Regions from separate parts of the Mucilaginibacter sp. P1_D10 genome, predicted to be linked through region 4. Evidence: riboswitches for the same ligand, from Rfam matches in the RefSeq annotation. Region 4 holds a riboswitch; each other region holds the start of a gene.

Region 1 (4,018 bases), on a different contig from region 4:
GTGTACCCCTGCGATTTATGTTCGGCAATTTCCCAGTTAGCAATTACCTTATAGTTCACCCGGTTCATGTAGCTGAAACATTGCGTGCGGTCGATAAAAAAGCTGGGGGTGTCGGCAGTTGTATGGCAGAGGGTGTATTTCCCATCGTTGCCGAAGCTTGGCACCCTACTGCCTTTATCGCGGGTAGCTACTGCCAATACTACCGGCCTGTTGTTGGCGGGGAGGCTATTAACAACTTCCAATGCCAGTAGGGTAGCAGCTTTATGCGCGCCGTGCGTTTGGGCCACGGGCAAAAGGGTAAGCACAATATCGTAACGATTTTTGTTTAGGACGGTAAGCAAGGCCTTTTTCACGTAGGGCACGTTCCAGCTGGTGTCTATTGGTTCCCGTTCGTTCAGGGTAAAATGTGCATCGGGCTGGTTGAGGAAATAGTAACGATGGACGCCAATAATGCGCCCTGCGTTTTTAAGTTCCTGTTTTCGGATGGCGGGCAGCTTTCGGCGGCCTACCTGCTCATTGGTAAGGCTTATATTATAATAAGCCTCGGCAAGGGTGGAGTATTTATAGCCCGCCTCGCCATTGGTGATAACCGCAATATCTACCAGGCCGTGGTGTTCTTTAGCTATTTTGTATAGGGTAACGGCCATTTCGCTCTCATCATCGGGGTGTGCAATCACCACCAGTACCCGTGCGGGCGTATCAGGCACGCAACCACGCGCAGTGGCCGCAGAGCATATAATAAGGACGGCCAACAAGATATATAAATAGCTTAATTTCATTTTTTAATTATGGGAGGTGTGAGGATGGGTTCGAACCATCGTAAGGAGTTTTGCAGGCTCCCGCCTAACCACTCGGCCACTCCACCTTGTTTTTGTTGTGTACTCGGAACAACCCGTATATGTTTTTGCCGTGCACCCTGTTCTTATCAATAAAAAACTGACAGGAAACGGGACTGGCCGGCTTTGCGCAATTATGCCGCAATCAGCTGATAAATAGCCGCAAGTTTACCGGCGGCATAATTTATCTCTTCCGGGGTGTTGAATTTGCTAAAAGAGAATCGGATGGTATCTCTACCCGCTTCAACGCCGAGCGCACGAAGCACGTGCGACGATGAGCCACTGCTGCAGGCACTCCCGCCCGATACAGATATGCCATACTCGTCCAAACATCGGAGCAGGTCGGGGTTTAACGATGGCACATTGATGCTGAGTACGGTATATAAGCTTTTATCCGCAATGGCCGAATTTCCGTTGAAATTTACGCCCCGCAGCGTTTCGGTAAGCCCGGCAATCAGCTGGTCTTTCAATTGCTGTATGTATTGCCGGTGCTCGTTTATATCGGCATAGGCCAGTTGCAATGCTTTGGTAAGGCCGATTATACCGGGGATGTTTTCTGTGCCTGCACGCAACGCTCTTTCCTGGCCGCCGCCGTGTAGTAATTTGGCCGGCCTTAGGCCCTGCCGACAATATAAAAAGCCTATACCTTTTGGCCCGTGGAATTTGTGGGCAGAGGCAGCCAGGAAATGAACTTTAAGCTTGCTTACATCGTGCCGGTAATGGCCTATGGTTTGCACCGTATCGGTATGGAAAAGCGCATCGTGTTTTTCGCAGATGTTGCCTATCTGTTCAATATCGTTAAGATTGCCAATTTCGTTGTTGGCGTGCATTACCGATACCAGGCTGCGCGGGTTGGTGCTTAGTAAATATGCTAAATGACTAAGATCCAGGTTTCCTTTTTCGTCATGAGCGATGAAGCTTACCGATATTTCGCCGGTTTTTTTGAGGTGCTCCAGCAAACTTAACACGGCATGATGCTCGAACCTTGTGGTAATTACATGCTTTACGCCGGCGTTGCGTACGGCCGTTAATATGGCAGTATTATCGGCTTCGGTGCCGCCCGATGTAAAAATGATTTCGTTTGGCGAAGCATTGAGCAAACCGGCAATGGTTTTTCGGCAGCTTTCGATAGCTTGTTTTGCTTCGCGACCGTGCTGATGATGCGATGATGGGTTGCCGAAATGATTGAGCAGATATGGCGTCATGGCTTCAAACACTTGTTTATCAAGTGGGGTGGTAGCGGCGTTGTCGAGGTAAACTTTCATGGTAATTTAATTAAATTTTGATTTAAACAGGCCAGAAAGCGAGGTGAGATTTACCGCTTAACAAGTTGAAAACTTGCACTCTTATCTTTCTCCTGTTTTGGCAGGAGTTGGAATTAGCACCTTAAATAATAGGTTGCCAAGACGTCATAGGGCCATTCCCTCGGTCTTTCTGGATAAGTTTAAAAGAACGTTTCGATGCAAATGTAAATAAATTCTATTAATCCCATAGAAATTATAGAAAAAATTTGAGAAAACGAAATTTACCATTACATTTGCAGCATCCGCAATTAGCGGTACTGTGTTTTATAATGATAACCCAAGGTTTAAATAATCAATTTTTAATGCGAATGCCCATGCCTCAGATGGGTATGTGCAGCTGTTGTTGCTAACCTCCCAAGCACAAACAAGCTCAGTTTATTAAAAATATTATTTGCCTCCCATGTTACCTTCTTCTTTTACTGTTACAATCAACCTGCGTTTTGTTGCCACTATTTTGCTGGCCGGCACTATTGCTTTACTTTCTACTTCCTGGTCTGAATTTGCCCACCGCCCGTCTGAAGATGTTGCGGCGGGGCCTGCGGCCTTTAGCACTGCGGTAACTTCGCATACCATAGCCTTAAATGGCAAAAAGCTGGCTTATAGGGCAAAGGCGGGATACCTGGGTATAGGTCATTCGAAAGGCCGTGCTGCGGCTAATGTTTTTTACGTGGCCTACAGCCTTGATAATAACGTTAGTGCTGCAAAACGCCCCATTACCTTTGTGTTTAACGGCGGGCCCGGTTCCTCTGCGCTATGGTTGCATATGGGTTCGTTTGGGCCGGTGCGCATTAACGGGCGCGGGAAGGTTGAAGGCAACAGCAATACCTGGCTTGGTTTTACCGACCTGGTATTTATAGATCCTGTTGGTACCGGCTACAGCCGTGCCACCGACGGTACCGATGCCCGCAAGTTTTATGGCTATAAAGAAGATGTCGGTTCTATCGCCGAATTCATACGCGCCTACCTGGCAGATAACGGCCGTGAAAACGATGCGGTTTTTTTGGCCGGAGAGAGCTACGGCGGCCTGCGAGCTGTGGGCCTGGCCGAAAGCCTGCAGGCCACCGGCGGGGTAAAGCTTGCCGGCATAACGCTTATTTCGCCCGCGCTTAATTACCAGTTGATTAGTTTTAAGGAGGGTAACGAGACACCCTATGCTTACTACCTGCCAACATATGCGGTTACAGCCCGCTATCATCACAAGTTAGATGCCCGCCTGGATAGCCTTACCGACGAGCAATTGATGAGCCGCGCAGCAGCCTTCGGGCAGGGTACTTACACTCGTTTTCTCCATTTGGGCGATGCCGCGCCACAGGCTTTAATAAACAAGGTTATAGATTCGCTGCATTATTTTACCGGCCTAAGCAGGGATTATTTGACGGAAGCGAACGGAAGGGTAACTGATGGCCAATTTACCGCCGAGCTTTTGGGTAGCGATAGCCAAACGATAGGCACTTTCGATGGCCGCGTAAAAGACACCCTACAACATGGCGACCCCAGCATTGCCGCTATACTTGCGCCGTTCACGCAGGGCTTTAAACAATATGTGCAACAGGTGCTTAAGTATGATAATGAATTGCCTTACCTGGCCACTACTGCAACCAGCGGTTGGAACTACGGGCAAGGAGCAAACAATTGCTACATTAATGCATCGGCCACTTTAAAAAAGATAATGACCCAAAACCCTGGCCTAAAAGTGCAGGTGGTAGGCGGGTATTACGATTTGGCTACACCTGTAGCCGCTACCCACTATGTATTGAACCATTTAGGCCTGGGGAAGCAAATACGCAAAAACCTCACCGTAAAATATTATAAAGCGGGCCATATGTTATATACAAGCGATACAGCTAATGCCGCTTTTAATGATGACAGCCGCACATT
Region 2 (4,018 bases), on a different contig from region 4:
ACAGGAACTTCGATTGTATTGAAGCCGATATAAGAGATCCGTAATATGTCGTTGGCGTTTGCCGGGATGGTAAACTTACCCTGAAAATCGGTTTGGGTGCCGGTTGTTATACCTTTTACGCCGATGGTTACGCCGGGTAGGGGCTGCCCGTCGGATTTGGCGGTCACTACGCCGCTTATTTTTACAGACTGGGCGTTTGCCTGCTGCAGGGTGAATAATAGCAATACAATTGCCAGTAACGATTTGTAATTTTTAAACATGATTTGTTAATGAATAGGTCAAAAAAAATATCAATACGAATGCATGCAGCTCGCGCTATGGCTTACACAAAAGGTGCAATACCAGCTGGCTTGTTGAATTTGTAAAGAATGAAAAGCTGATTTACTCCGAAGGCTTTAAAGCGGTGGCTTATGCCGGGAACCTTGCTGAAGGATTAGCAATAACAACACATAGAAGAGAGATAGCTAGCCATCAGGCTGTTAAAATGTAGGGTTTGATTGTTAAACCGGGGACTTCGGTAGGGGCTGATAGTAGAGGTGTTCATATGGTATGGATTGTGTTAATTCTATTTAAGGATTAATTAAGGGCAACAACAGGTTTATTTACAAGGCCGTCAATGGCTTTCAGCATGCCGGCAAATTCCTGCGGATCGTATAAGCGGGTTAAGTAGGCTATCCGACCGTCGCGGTCTATCACCACGTTGCGGGTTACGCCGCTTTTCTTATTAGCAAACCGCCCGAAGATATCAGCACCCGGATCTAACGCCAGCGGATAGCTGACGTTCATTACTTTTTGAAAGGCGGTTACCTTTTCCAGGGGTTCGTCGCGGTCAACCCCTATCAGGATAACGCCTTTGTCTTTATAGGCCTGCCACACTTCTTTTTCCAAATGAGGCATTTCTTCCCGGCATACGCTGCACCAGCTTGCTGTAAACTGCAGGATAACGATTTTGCCCTTAAGCTGTGCTAGTGAGGTTTTTGTGCCGTCGGTAAGTCGCAGTTCAAAATCTACAGGGGCAGGGTCGCCGGTTTTAACGATGTAACCGCGGTCGGCATCTGCCGCAGGGGTTGCCGGCGTTACAGATTGTGCACTTACAAAAAGTGCAGATAACAGCAGAATTCCTGTTAATAATAAGTATTTATTTTTCATGTGTTGATGTGTTGTGCCCCGAATAACGGCAAGAAGACGGGAAGAGGGAGGATGACGTAATGAACACCTTTTACAGGTATTGCAAATAATTTTGCGGACATTATCTTTTCTGCATTGCTGCAGACAGGAATTAGCACCTTTATACCTATGGCGTACAGGTTGCTAAGACATCATCGGGCCTTTCCCTCAGTCTTTCTTGATAATTATTAAGAACGATTACGATGCAAATATAGAATTAATTCTACTATACCCATGGGCTTTATATAATTTAATTGTCATATCGATTTTTTTTGTTAATCTGCGTTTATGTTTTTGAGGTGTGAGGGCGGGATCGAACCGCCGTTTGAGGTTTTGCAGACCCCCGCCTAACCACTCGGCCACTCCACCATAGTAATTTAGGCGGCCACCGATTTCAGTTGAGTAGCCAGGTTTTCCACTACTTCATCAATCTCGGTTAACGTGTTTTTGTAACTGAACGAAAACCTGATGGTTTCCATGTCCGTTGCTATGCCCAGGCCTTTGAATACCGGGGCTGATTGTGCAGTATAGTCGGAACCGCCCGAAACGATAATATCGATGTCGTCCAGGTGGTTGCTCAAAGGCCGCCCGCCCCAATCAGGGAAGCTGGCACTTAAGATTGTAGCAAGGTTCTCTTCGGGTTTGCCGCCGTTTATCCGCACACCCGGTACCAATGCCTGCAGTTTTGTGATCATCCTTATTTTTAGGGCCTTGATATAATTGATTTTATCCTCAATATCCCAGTAGGCTATTTCCAGAGCTTTTGCAAGCCCAACAATTGCCGCTACGTTTTCGGTACCTGTTTGCTGTTCCGGGCTGTTGCCGTAAACGAGTTTGCTAATGCGCTTGCCGCTGCGGTTAACTAAAATCCCCGCACCTAAAGGCCCGTGGAATTTATTTGCCGAGGCAGATGCAAAATCAAGCTTCAACCTTTCGGGATAAAGGGCATAGTTGCCAAGGGTTTGTATCGTGTCTGAATGGACGGTTGCGCCATAGCGGTGCCCGAGTTCGGCAATGTCTGCTATCGGGTTAACCAACCCGGTAATGGCATTGGCGTGTATTACCGATACCAGGTTGCGCGTATTGGTACGTAACAGGTATTCGAGGTGGTTAAGGTCGGGCCGGCCAATCCTGTCTGTATTCAAATAACTTATCCTTGCATTATGTTTCTTTTGCAGCACACCCATGGTTTGCAAAATAGCGCCGTGCTCAAAAGGCGTGGTAATGATATGATCGATGCCTTGCCCGGCAATGGCGGTAGCCAGTGCCATATTGTTTGCTTCGGTACCGTTTGATGTAAAAACGATTGTTTCCGCAGGCACTTTCAATAATGCTGCTATTGTACTCCGGCTATTTTCAATAGCTTCTTTTGCTTTTCGGCCATATGCATTGTTTGCGCTTGCATTGCCAAAGTGTTCTAATATATAAGGCGCCATAGCGCTGAAAACATCCGGATGGATGGGAGTAGAGGATGCATTGTCGAGGTAAATACCCATAATACTGAAATAGAATAAAACGATGTTATTAATTAAAAGCCGGGGCGGCTAAAAGCTTGATTTTTCAGCAACAACAATACAGGCGCAGTTTCATGGTAGCAGTTTAAAGAGCATCCTTGCGGACAAAGATGCTATGGTTTAACCAACAATTAATAAAATCAGTAAATACTTAGCGAGACAAAAGTAGAATTAATTCTATAATTCCCATAGAAATAGTAGAATATATTTTATATTTGCGGTGTAAGGTTTTTTTGAAATTGTTTAAGTGTCTTTTAGCTCTTTAAAGAACTTTCTCTTCATTCAGGTTTATAATTGGTTGTAAAGAGTTCCTGCCCATCAGGAACTCTTTCTTTTTTTTGCGCCGAATAGAAATTGGGAGCAGGATATGAGCAACAATTAGGTCCACCGCAGGTTGTAAGTGGCCCGGAAGGAGAAGATAAGGGCATCATTCTTATCACGAATCAAGTTTCGGCATTGTTTTCGAATATATCGATAGGTCATATCGATACCCTTGAAACCATGGCATAACTTAATATAGACCTTATTTGTGACACTTCATAAACATCTTTTTTTAGGTTTCACACTAATTCTATAGTATTAATATACTATAATTGTGTGCCTTATTTGTGAGAAGCAGGTGCAATTTATCAATCATATCCACAATGTATTTTATGCAAACGTGTTGAATCAGTTTTTTAGGGTCGGTAGCGGCCACTATTGCGTTTAACCTATTTTGAAACGCAGCACCTTTTCGAAAAAAATACCTGTGCAGTGTGGCTGCGCATTAATTAACCTCTCTCAGCATCTAAGAAATAACATGAAAGATTTGCAGCTCAACAGCTTTATTGAATTACTTTATCAAACGCACAAAGCCGAATGGGAGGCCACGCCATCTAACGAACAGGCCATTCATTGGCTGAACGACCTGTTGGAATTTTTGTTCCCTAACAACAGGCTCAACAAGAAAATTATTTACGAAGGCCAACTGAAAAAGAACCAGATAGAACTGGAAAATATCCTGTTGAGCTATCTGGACATCGATGCCATTGATATTGATTACGCTGTGGCGCATTTTTACGCCGCATTGGAACGAATATACCAGGACCTACGGGCCGATGCCGCCCGCATGTACGAAAAGGATCCGGCGGCAGGCAGTGTGCATGAGGTAATTGTTTCTTATCCCGGCTTTTATGCAATAGCAGTCCATCGCATTGCGCATCAGCTTTCGCAATTAAGCATACCCATTCTCCCACGAATACTAAATGAGCACGCACACGGCAGAACAGGGGTGGATATTCATCCTAGCGCCCGCATAGGCGTTCCGTTTTGTATCGATCATGGCACGGGCATCGTGA
Region 3 (4,018 bases), on a different contig from region 4:
ACCCACAAGTAACAGCTTTTTGTACGATATTGAAGAGGCCCGAGCAGCGATGTTCGGGCCTCTTTTGTGAGTATCAGTGCTGCCATCCAGCATTCTAAGAATCATAAATGTCACCTACAGAGGGCATCTGCTTTTTCTGGAATTACACCAGCGCGTAAATTGCCAATAGCAATAGAACGAACATCAACCCTGCCATTTGCTGTCCTGCCCGCTCCATGCCTTTTTTGAATTCATCCTCCTTGTCATACTCCATATAGTAAATATTTCTGAAAGAATAGGCTTTTGCCTCCGGGTGGGTTATTTGCTTGAAGTATCCCAATGTAAAAAGCACGCAAACACCTATAAGCCTAAAGAGGCCTGCTATCCAGCTATCTAAAATCAGGTGTAGCATACTGTCAGTATTATTGAATGATTGCCATCTTTATCAACTCGTATGGTCACACACAATCTTCCACTGACCATCAATCTTTCTGAACCACAGGGTAAAATAACCTCCTGGTGCGTCTTTCTCTCGTTTGAGGCTCCAGGCGCCCATTACAAAGGCATCGTTCTTGCCCAGCAGTTCTATTTTATCTAACCTAAAGGTAAGCTCGCCCATGGCGGCTTTATCCGGGTAGCCTTTTTTATAATTATCCAGGGTAACCTGCCAGCCGTAAGCCGGCCCACGCTTGCCGATGAACATTAGTGAATCAGACTTCCAGTAGCCTTGCATAAAGCCCTCCAAGTCGCCTTTGCTCCAGGCGATTTGCTGGTCGGCCATGAGTTTTGCTATGGCTTGCTTGTCTTTGTCTTGCGCTATAGCGAAGCAGGAACACAGAAGCAGGAGAAAAGAGAAGAGAATTTGCTTTTTCATTCAACTAATATAACGCTTCCGAACCATGATTAAAAGATAACACGATTAAAGGATTTAAGGATTAACAGGATTAAAATCAATCCAGCTATCCTTTTCTGAACCATGATTTGCCTGTTTAAAGGATACCCCGATAATATTTCGCAATTGGAATAGTCCTATAATCCGGTAATCAAGCAAATCATGGTTCAGACAATTAAAAAAATCCTGTCAAATCCTTCAATCGCTAAATCGTGTCAAAAAATATTTTAGCTTTATCCTTTCATCAATCAGCTCAAAAACCAATTTATGAACAAACAAATCTTGTGCTTCGGCGAAGTTTTATGGGATGCCTTTGGCGATGTTAAAAAAGCGGGCGGCGCGCCCATGAACGTAGCTCGCCACCTGGTGCAGCAGGGCAACAATGTATTGTTTGCCAGCAGCGTAGGTACCGACGCGTCCGGTGTGGAGCTCACCGGCTTCCTGCAGGAGAACGGCCTTCACAGCGAGTTGATACAGCGCGACGAAAAGCTGCCTACCTGTGAAGTAACTGTACAACTGGATGAAAATAACACCGCCACGTACATTATACCGCAACCTGTATCCTGGGATAATATAGGCTTTACCGAACCTTTAGAAGCTACATCAAAAAAAGTAGGCGCCATCGTTTTTGGCAGCCTGGCCTGCCGCGAGCAAGCTTCTTTCGAAACCCTGCTAAACGTGCTTGATGAAAGCGACGCGCTTAAAATATTCGATGTGAACCTGCGCCCGCCACATTTTACCATGAACACCATCGAAACGCTGGCTGCCCGTGCCGACGTAATAAAGATGAACGAAGAAGAAGCTGAGTTGCTTATACACGGCAGCAGCGGCGACCTGAAACAAAAGATAGAAGAGTTCCAAAGCAAGTTCCACACCAAAATCATCTGCGTAACCCGCGGCGAGCATGGTGCCATCATTTGGAACGATTACCAATATTACGAGCACCCCGGTTGCAAAGTTTGCGTGGTGGATACTGTTGGCGCGGGCGATTCGTTCCTGGCAACGTTTATTACGGGCTTGCTTAACGGCACCCCCATGCAAGCCCTGCTGGAAAAATCCTGCGCGGTAGGCGCTTATGTAACCACCCAGCGCGGCGCTAACCCGGTTTATAATGTTGATGAAGTGGTGGCACAGTTTTCATAACGTGTGGGCTTGATACAATATAAGTCATTTTATATTTTGATTTTCAGTTAGTTACAGATTTATCTGAGATAAATAATAAAATCTATAGGAATTGTAGTTTTTATACCTACTTTTGTGATGTAATCGTTCTTTAAAAATACTTATCCAGAAAGACAGAGGGAAAGGCCCTATGATGTCTTAGCAACCTGTACCGGCTTCGCGCCTGGTGTAAGGTGCTAATTCCTGCTCCGCCAATGCGGAGACAGATAAGCTGATTTAAAAGACAAACGGCGTTCGTAATGATGCCGTTATCTGCCGGCGGCTCCCCTTTCTTCCTCAAATTTTATTGGATAAGTTTTACTATTGATTAACCGATAGCGTAATATTGCTATAAAAATATTAAAATTAAAACTTACAACTATGAGCTTACGAATTGGCGATGAGGCCCCAAACTTTAAAGCACAAACATCCCTTGGCGACATTGATTTTTACGAATACCTGGGCGATAGCTGGGGCGTATTATTCTCCCACCCTGCAGATTACACCCCTGTTTGCACAACCGAACTAGGCAAAACGGCTTCCCTGAAGGATGAGTTCGAGAAGCGAAACGTAAAGGTTATTGCGCTGAGCACGGATAACACCGAATCGCACAAGGGGTGGATAAACGATATCAACGAAACCCAGGGCGTGGAAGTAACCTTCCCAATTATTGGCGACGAAAGCCGCGAGATATCCCTCGCTTATGACATGATACACCCCAACGCATCGCTTACGGCTACCGTGCGCTCGTTGTTCATCATCGGCCCCGATAAAAAGATAAAACTGATCATCAGCTACCCCGCATCAACCGGCCGCAACTTCCAGGAGATACTGCGCGTGATCGATTCATTGCAGCTTACTGCTTACCACAGTGTAGCCACCCCGGCCGATTGGAAAGACGGCGAGCAGGTAGTGGTGCTGCCATCCATCAAAACAGAGGATATCCCAGCCAAGTTCCCCAAGGGCTTTGTAGAGGTGAAACCCTACTTACGCTTAACACCACAGCCGAATAAATAACAGGAAAAGCATAAAGTCGCGTGGCCGAGAGGATAGGCATAGGTCTGCAAAACCTTCAACGGTAGTTCGAATCTACCCGCGGCGTCAAATAAAAAGTGGCTAATTTAATTTTCAGAAAGCGACGGGCTGGGGAGCCTGTCGCTTTTTTATGTTTGCCTCGCCAAACTTGATTTAAAGCTGGCAATACCCAAAATTGAAGCATCGGTAACACACCAAACCATGGCAATAGAAATACGCAAAGCTACACCCGCAGATGATGACGGCATCTGGGAGATATTTTCGACCGTAATAAAATCCGGCGATACCTACGCGTTTGACCCGGCAACCACACGCAAAGGCATGATGGAATACTGGCTCGCACCCAATATGGAAACCTTTGTAGCTATTGAAGATGGCAGGGTTGTGGGGACTTACTACCTTAAGCCTAACCAGCCTGGCCTGGGCAACCATATGGGCAATTGCGGTTATATGGTGCATCCCGGCGCAAGGGGAAAAGGCGTAGGCAGCATGCTTTGCCGGCATTCTGTAGACACGGCCACGGAAGCGGGGTACGTGGGTATCCAGTTCAACTTCGTGGTATCAACCAATGCAACAGCGGTAAAGCTTTGGCAAAAACAGGGGTTTTCCATCATCGGAACAACGCCAAACGGTTTTCGGCATCAGCAATTAGGTTTGGTAGATACCTATATCATGTATCGAGCGCTATAAGATATGTGCATCACCTGCATCATTTTTCCTTACGCACCAGGTGGTCATGCATCGCAGGTTTTGTACGTTGGTGGTTTTTATCGGCTCGAATAGCTTCCCGCCGAGTACCTGGGTGTATTCCAATAATATTTGTTCATTTACCAGGAAACGCTCGCTGCCATCGGGCAGCAGATAGCGGCTATTGCCCTGCGATATAACCAAGGTTTCTATACCTATATCCGATGCCAGTCGCGCAAACAAGTAACCGCCGGGCCTTAGCAC
Region 4 (4,018 bases):
AAACATTTTTCCGGCACCGAACAAATCGCCCACCACGTTCATGCCATCCATCAGCGGGCCTTCAATCACCTCCAACGGCTTGGCAAATTTCTGTCGGGCTTCTTCCACATCTTCATCCAGGTATTCGATGATACCTTTTACAAGGGCATGCGACAAGCGCTGTTCCACCGGTTCTTTACGCCATTCCTCATCGCGTACGATCTCTTTGCCCTTACTTTTGATGGTATCGGCAAATTCAACAAGACGCTCGGTGGCGTCATCGCGGCGGTTAAGGAGTACGTCTTCTACCAGTTCCAATAAGTTTTTGGGGATCTGCTCGTAAACTTCCAGCATACCGGCGTTTACGATACCCATATCCAACCCGGCCTTAATGGCGTGGTATAGGAATGCCGAGTGCATGGCCTCGCGAACGGTGTTGTTCCCTCTAAAGGAGAACGATATATTACTTACCCCGCCGCTTACTTTGGCGTAAGGTAGGTTTTGTTTTATCCAGCGGGTAGCTTCAATAAAGTCTACTGCATAGTTGTTATGCTCTTCAAGCCCGGTTGCGACGGTCAGGATATTCGGGTCGAAAATAATATCCTGCGGCGGGAAACCTACCTCATCTACCAAAATACGGTAGCTGCGCTCACAGATTTCTTTACGACGCTCTAAGGAGTCGGCCTGGCCTGTTTCATCAAAAGCCATTACTACCGCAGCAGCGCCATAGCTTAATATTTTGCGGGCATATTCCTTAAACTTTTCTTCGCCTTCTTTCAGCGAGATGGAGTTTACGATACCCTTTCCCTGTAAGCATTTCAAGCCGGCTTCGATCACTGTCCATTTACTGGAGTCGATCATGATTGGCAGTTTGGCGATATCCGGTTCAGACGCCACGAGATTCAGGAATTTCACCATTACGGCCTCGGAATCGATCATCCCCTCATCCATGTTAATGTCGATCACCTGCGCGCCGCCTTCTACCTGCTGCAGGGCAACAGTTAGGGCAGCCTCGTAATCTTCGGCAAGGATGAGTTTAGAGAATTTTGGCGACCCAGTGATATTGGTACGCTCGCCGATGTTTACGAAGTTGGTTTCGGGTGTAAGGGTAACGGATTCTAAACCGCTCAAACGCAGGAATGGCGCAATCTCCGGCTTCTTTCGTGGCTGATGCCTGGCAGCTTTTTCGGCGATGCATTGAATATGATCTGGTGTGGTGCCGCAACAACCACCAACGATATTAACCAGCCCAGCCTTGATGAAATCATCAACCTGGTGGGCAGTTTCGTGCGGGGTTTCGTCGTAAGCGCCAAATTCGTTTGGCAAACCTGCGTTAGGGTAAGCGGAAATATAAACGCCTGCCTTTTCGGATAGTTCCTCCAAATGCGGCCTCATTTCGCGGGCACCCAAAGCGCAGTTCAAACCAACAGAAAGCAAGTTTGCGTGACTTATAGAATTCCAGAAAGCCTCCACCGTTTGGCCCGAAAGCGTGCGGCCCGATGCATCGGTAATGGTACCGGAGATCATCACGCCGCCGGTGTCCCTAAAAGCAGGGTAATCTTTGCCGGCTTCCTTGCATTCTTTTTTATAACGGTCGATGGCAAACAGGGCTGCCTTCGCGTTCAGGGTATCAAAAATGGTTTCTACCAGCAGCACGTCCGATCCGCCATCAACCAAACCACGTACCTGCTCGTAATAAGCCTCAGCCAAATCATCAAAAGTAACGGCACGGTAACCCGGGTCGTTTACGTCCGGTGAAAGTGATGCTGTGCGGTTTGTTGGCCCCACAGCACCTGCCACAAAGCGTGGCTTTGCCGGGTTTTTGGCCGTATATTCATCAGCTACTTCGCGGGCTATACGGGCACCTTCGTAGCTTAATTCATAATCAAGCTCTTCGAGGTGGTAATCCGCAAGCGATATCTTTTGTGTGCTGAAGGTATTGGTTTCGATAATATCCGCGCCGGCATCCAAATATTCGGCATGGATAGCCTTGATCACATCCGGGCGGGTGATGTTCAGCAGGTCGTTATTGCCTTTCAGGTCGGATGCATGATCGCGGAAACGCTCGCCGCGGAAATCCTCCTCGGTGAGTTCGTACCGCTGTATCATGGTGCCCATTGCCCCATCAATAACCAGGATGCGTTTTTCTAGTTCTTTTCTAATGTCCATTGTAAACAGTTGGCAGTTGCCGGTTAGCAGTAGGCAGTTATGAAATTTACCGCATAGCAAAACTGCTAACTGTAAACTGATTACTGCAAACTGGTATATAGCTTATCTCGAAAAGTCAGGGTATAAAAAATGACTTTCGCTTATCTTTCCTAACCGATTTTCTCCCGGTTAAGTAGAATGTAGCACCTTGTAAGCACAGGTTGCCAAGACATCGCAGGGTCTAATCCCTCCGCCTTTCTCCATAAGCATTACAAATATGAATATTAATGTTGTAATGTGCAAGGCTGCGCAAGTATGGGGAGATAAAGTTGCCCTACGGCAACTTTATCTCCCCGGAAGGCCGATGAAATGGCCGTTTTGGGGTTAATACAGCAAATGATCGTAGGGGTATCGTTCCGTATGCATCGTTTTTACGGCATCGTAAAGCATGGTGCGGAACTCTTCCAGGTTTTCTTTTTGGGTGGCCGAAATAAATATCGCAGGCGCATTGTTCTTGGCCATCCAACTGTGGTTGAAATCGTCCATCGTAAGTGGGGTATCCTTGATGTCGATATTATGGTCGGCAGGGTTAAAGGCATCGATCTTATTGAACACCGTGATAGTTTTTTTATCCAGCACCTTCAAATCCTTCAGCGTTTCGTTTACGGTACGTATCTGGTCCTCAAACGTCGGGTGCGAAATATCTACCACGTGTATCAATATATCCGCCTCGCGCACCTCATCCAGGGTAGATTTAAAGCACTCTACCAAATGATGTGGCAGCTTGCGGATGAATCCTACGGTATCTGATAGTAAAAACGGCACATTCTCTATCACCACTTTGCGCACGGTAGTATCCAGCGTGGCAAACAGCTTGTTTTCGGCAAAAACTTCAGATTTTGCCAGCATATTCATGATGGTCGACTTACCTACATTGGTATAACCTACCAAAGCCACGCGTATTAAAGCCTGGCGGTTCTTGCGCTGGGTTTCGTTCTGTCGGTCGATAAGCTTTAGGCGCTCTTTCAGCAGGGAAATCTTATTCAGGATTAAACGCCTGTCGGTCTCTATCTGGCTCTCGCCCGGGCCACGCATACCAATACCGCCCTTTTGGCGCTCTAAGTGCGTCCATAAACGTGTTAAGCGTGGCAGTAAATATTGCAGCTGAGCGAGCTCAACCTGGGTTTTGGCTTGCGCCGTTTGTGCGCGACTTGCAAAAATATCCAGGATAAGGTTGCTACGGTCGAGTATCTTCACCTGTAGTTCGCGTTCGATGTTGCGCATTTGCGATGGCGTAAGCTCATCATCAAACACCACGATGTCTATTTCTTCGGCAACAACATATTCTTTTATTTCTTCCAGCTTACCGGTACCCACAAAGGTGGAACGTTCCGGCCGCTGTAATTTTTGGGTAAAGGTTTTCACGGTGAGGCCGCCGGCGGTGGCAACCAAAAACTCCAATTCTTCTAAGTATTCTTTTTCGCGTGCTTCCGTTTCGTTGGGGGTAATCACCCCAACCAGCACAACTTTCTCCTGCTTCACAGCAGTATCATAAAATTTCTGTTTCATAAATAAAAATTAAAGATACGCGGATTTACGCATTAATGCGCGCAGCGTATTCGATAAAACAATAGTAGGCCAGCTTATTTTTGCCGGCAATCAGATTCATCGATTAAACGATGAATGGCGTGGAGTGTTTGAGGATTACATTTTTTAGCAGTAGTGCAGCAAATATAATGTTTTTGCGGGGAAGATGAAATGGGATAACGGATATTCAGGTTGGTATTGTGTTTGTTATGGAAGTTTGCTTAACTTTAAATCATGAATGATATCCAACAAGCCTTGCTTGGCCGCATTACTTTTATCCCTGATTTGCTTAGCGGAAAGCCGA

The links. Region 4 has a riboswitch for S-adenosylmethionine ahead of metH (methionine synthase). Riboswitches for the same ligand answer to the same signal wherever they lie in the genome.
Region 1: linked by a shared signal. The riboswitch ahead of AC1DYT_RS18885 (cysteine desulfurase family protein) and the one ahead of metH (methionine synthase) in region 4 are both predicted to bind S-adenosylmethionine.
Region 2: linked by a shared signal. The riboswitch ahead of AC1DYT_RS26095 (TlpA family protein disulfide reductase) and the one ahead of metH (methionine synthase) in region 4 are both predicted to bind S-adenosylmethionine.
Region 3: linked by a shared signal. The riboswitch ahead of AC1DYT_RS02055 (peroxiredoxin) and the one ahead of metH (methionine synthase) in region 4 are both predicted to bind S-adenosylmethionine.

The regions. Positions count from the first base shown of each region.
Region 1 covers NZ_JBFUAP010000012.1:26,558-30,575, reverse strand. Annotated here, with positions in the region: gene AC1DYT_RS18895 (PIG-L family deacetylase) at 1-779, opposite strand, end outside; tRNA gene AC1DYT_RS18890 (tRNA-Cys) at 794-865, opposite strand; gene AC1DYT_RS18885 (cysteine desulfurase family protein) at 971-2,101, opposite strand; SAM riboswitch class I at 2,180-2,281, opposite strand; gene AC1DYT_RS18880 (S10 family peptidase) at 2,541-4,018, shown strand, end outside.
Region 2 covers NZ_JBFUAP010000027.1:36,412-40,429, reverse strand. Annotated here, with positions in the region: gene AC1DYT_RS26100 (SusC/RagA family TonB-linked outer membrane protein) at 1-260, opposite strand, end outside; gene AC1DYT_RS26095 (TlpA family protein disulfide reductase) at 577-1,149, opposite strand; SAM riboswitch class I at 1,247-1,355, opposite strand; tRNA gene AC1DYT_RS26090 (tRNA-Cys) at 1,465-1,536, opposite strand; gene AC1DYT_RS26085 (cysteine desulfurase family protein) at 1,545-2,663, opposite strand; gene AC1DYT_RS26080 (serine O-acetyltransferase) at 3,481-4,018, shown strand, end outside.
Region 3 covers NZ_JBFUAP010000001.1:462,928-466,945, reverse strand. Annotated here, with positions in the region: gene atpC (ATP synthase F1 subunit epsilon) at 1-12, shown strand, start outside; gene AC1DYT_RS02070 (hypothetical protein) at 143-391, opposite strand; gene AC1DYT_RS02065 (YybH family protein) at 425-853, opposite strand; gene AC1DYT_RS02060 (carbohydrate kinase family protein) at 1,139-2,014, shown strand; SAM riboswitch class I at 2,152-2,266, shown strand; gene AC1DYT_RS02055 (peroxiredoxin) at 2,414-3,049, shown strand; tRNA gene AC1DYT_RS02050 (tRNA-Cys) at 3,064-3,134, shown strand; gene AC1DYT_RS02045 (N-acetyltransferase family protein) at 3,269-3,757, shown strand; gene AC1DYT_RS02040 (class I SAM-dependent methyltransferase) at 3,752-4,018, opposite strand, start outside.
Region 4 covers NZ_JBFUAP010000008.1:38,923-42,940, forward strand. Annotated here, with positions in the region: gene metH (methionine synthase) at 1-2,148, opposite strand, end outside; SAM riboswitch class I at 2,286-2,396, opposite strand; gene hflX (GTPase HflX) at 2,512-3,696, opposite strand; gene AC1DYT_RS14265 (DUF433 domain-containing protein) at 3,949-4,018, shown strand, end outside.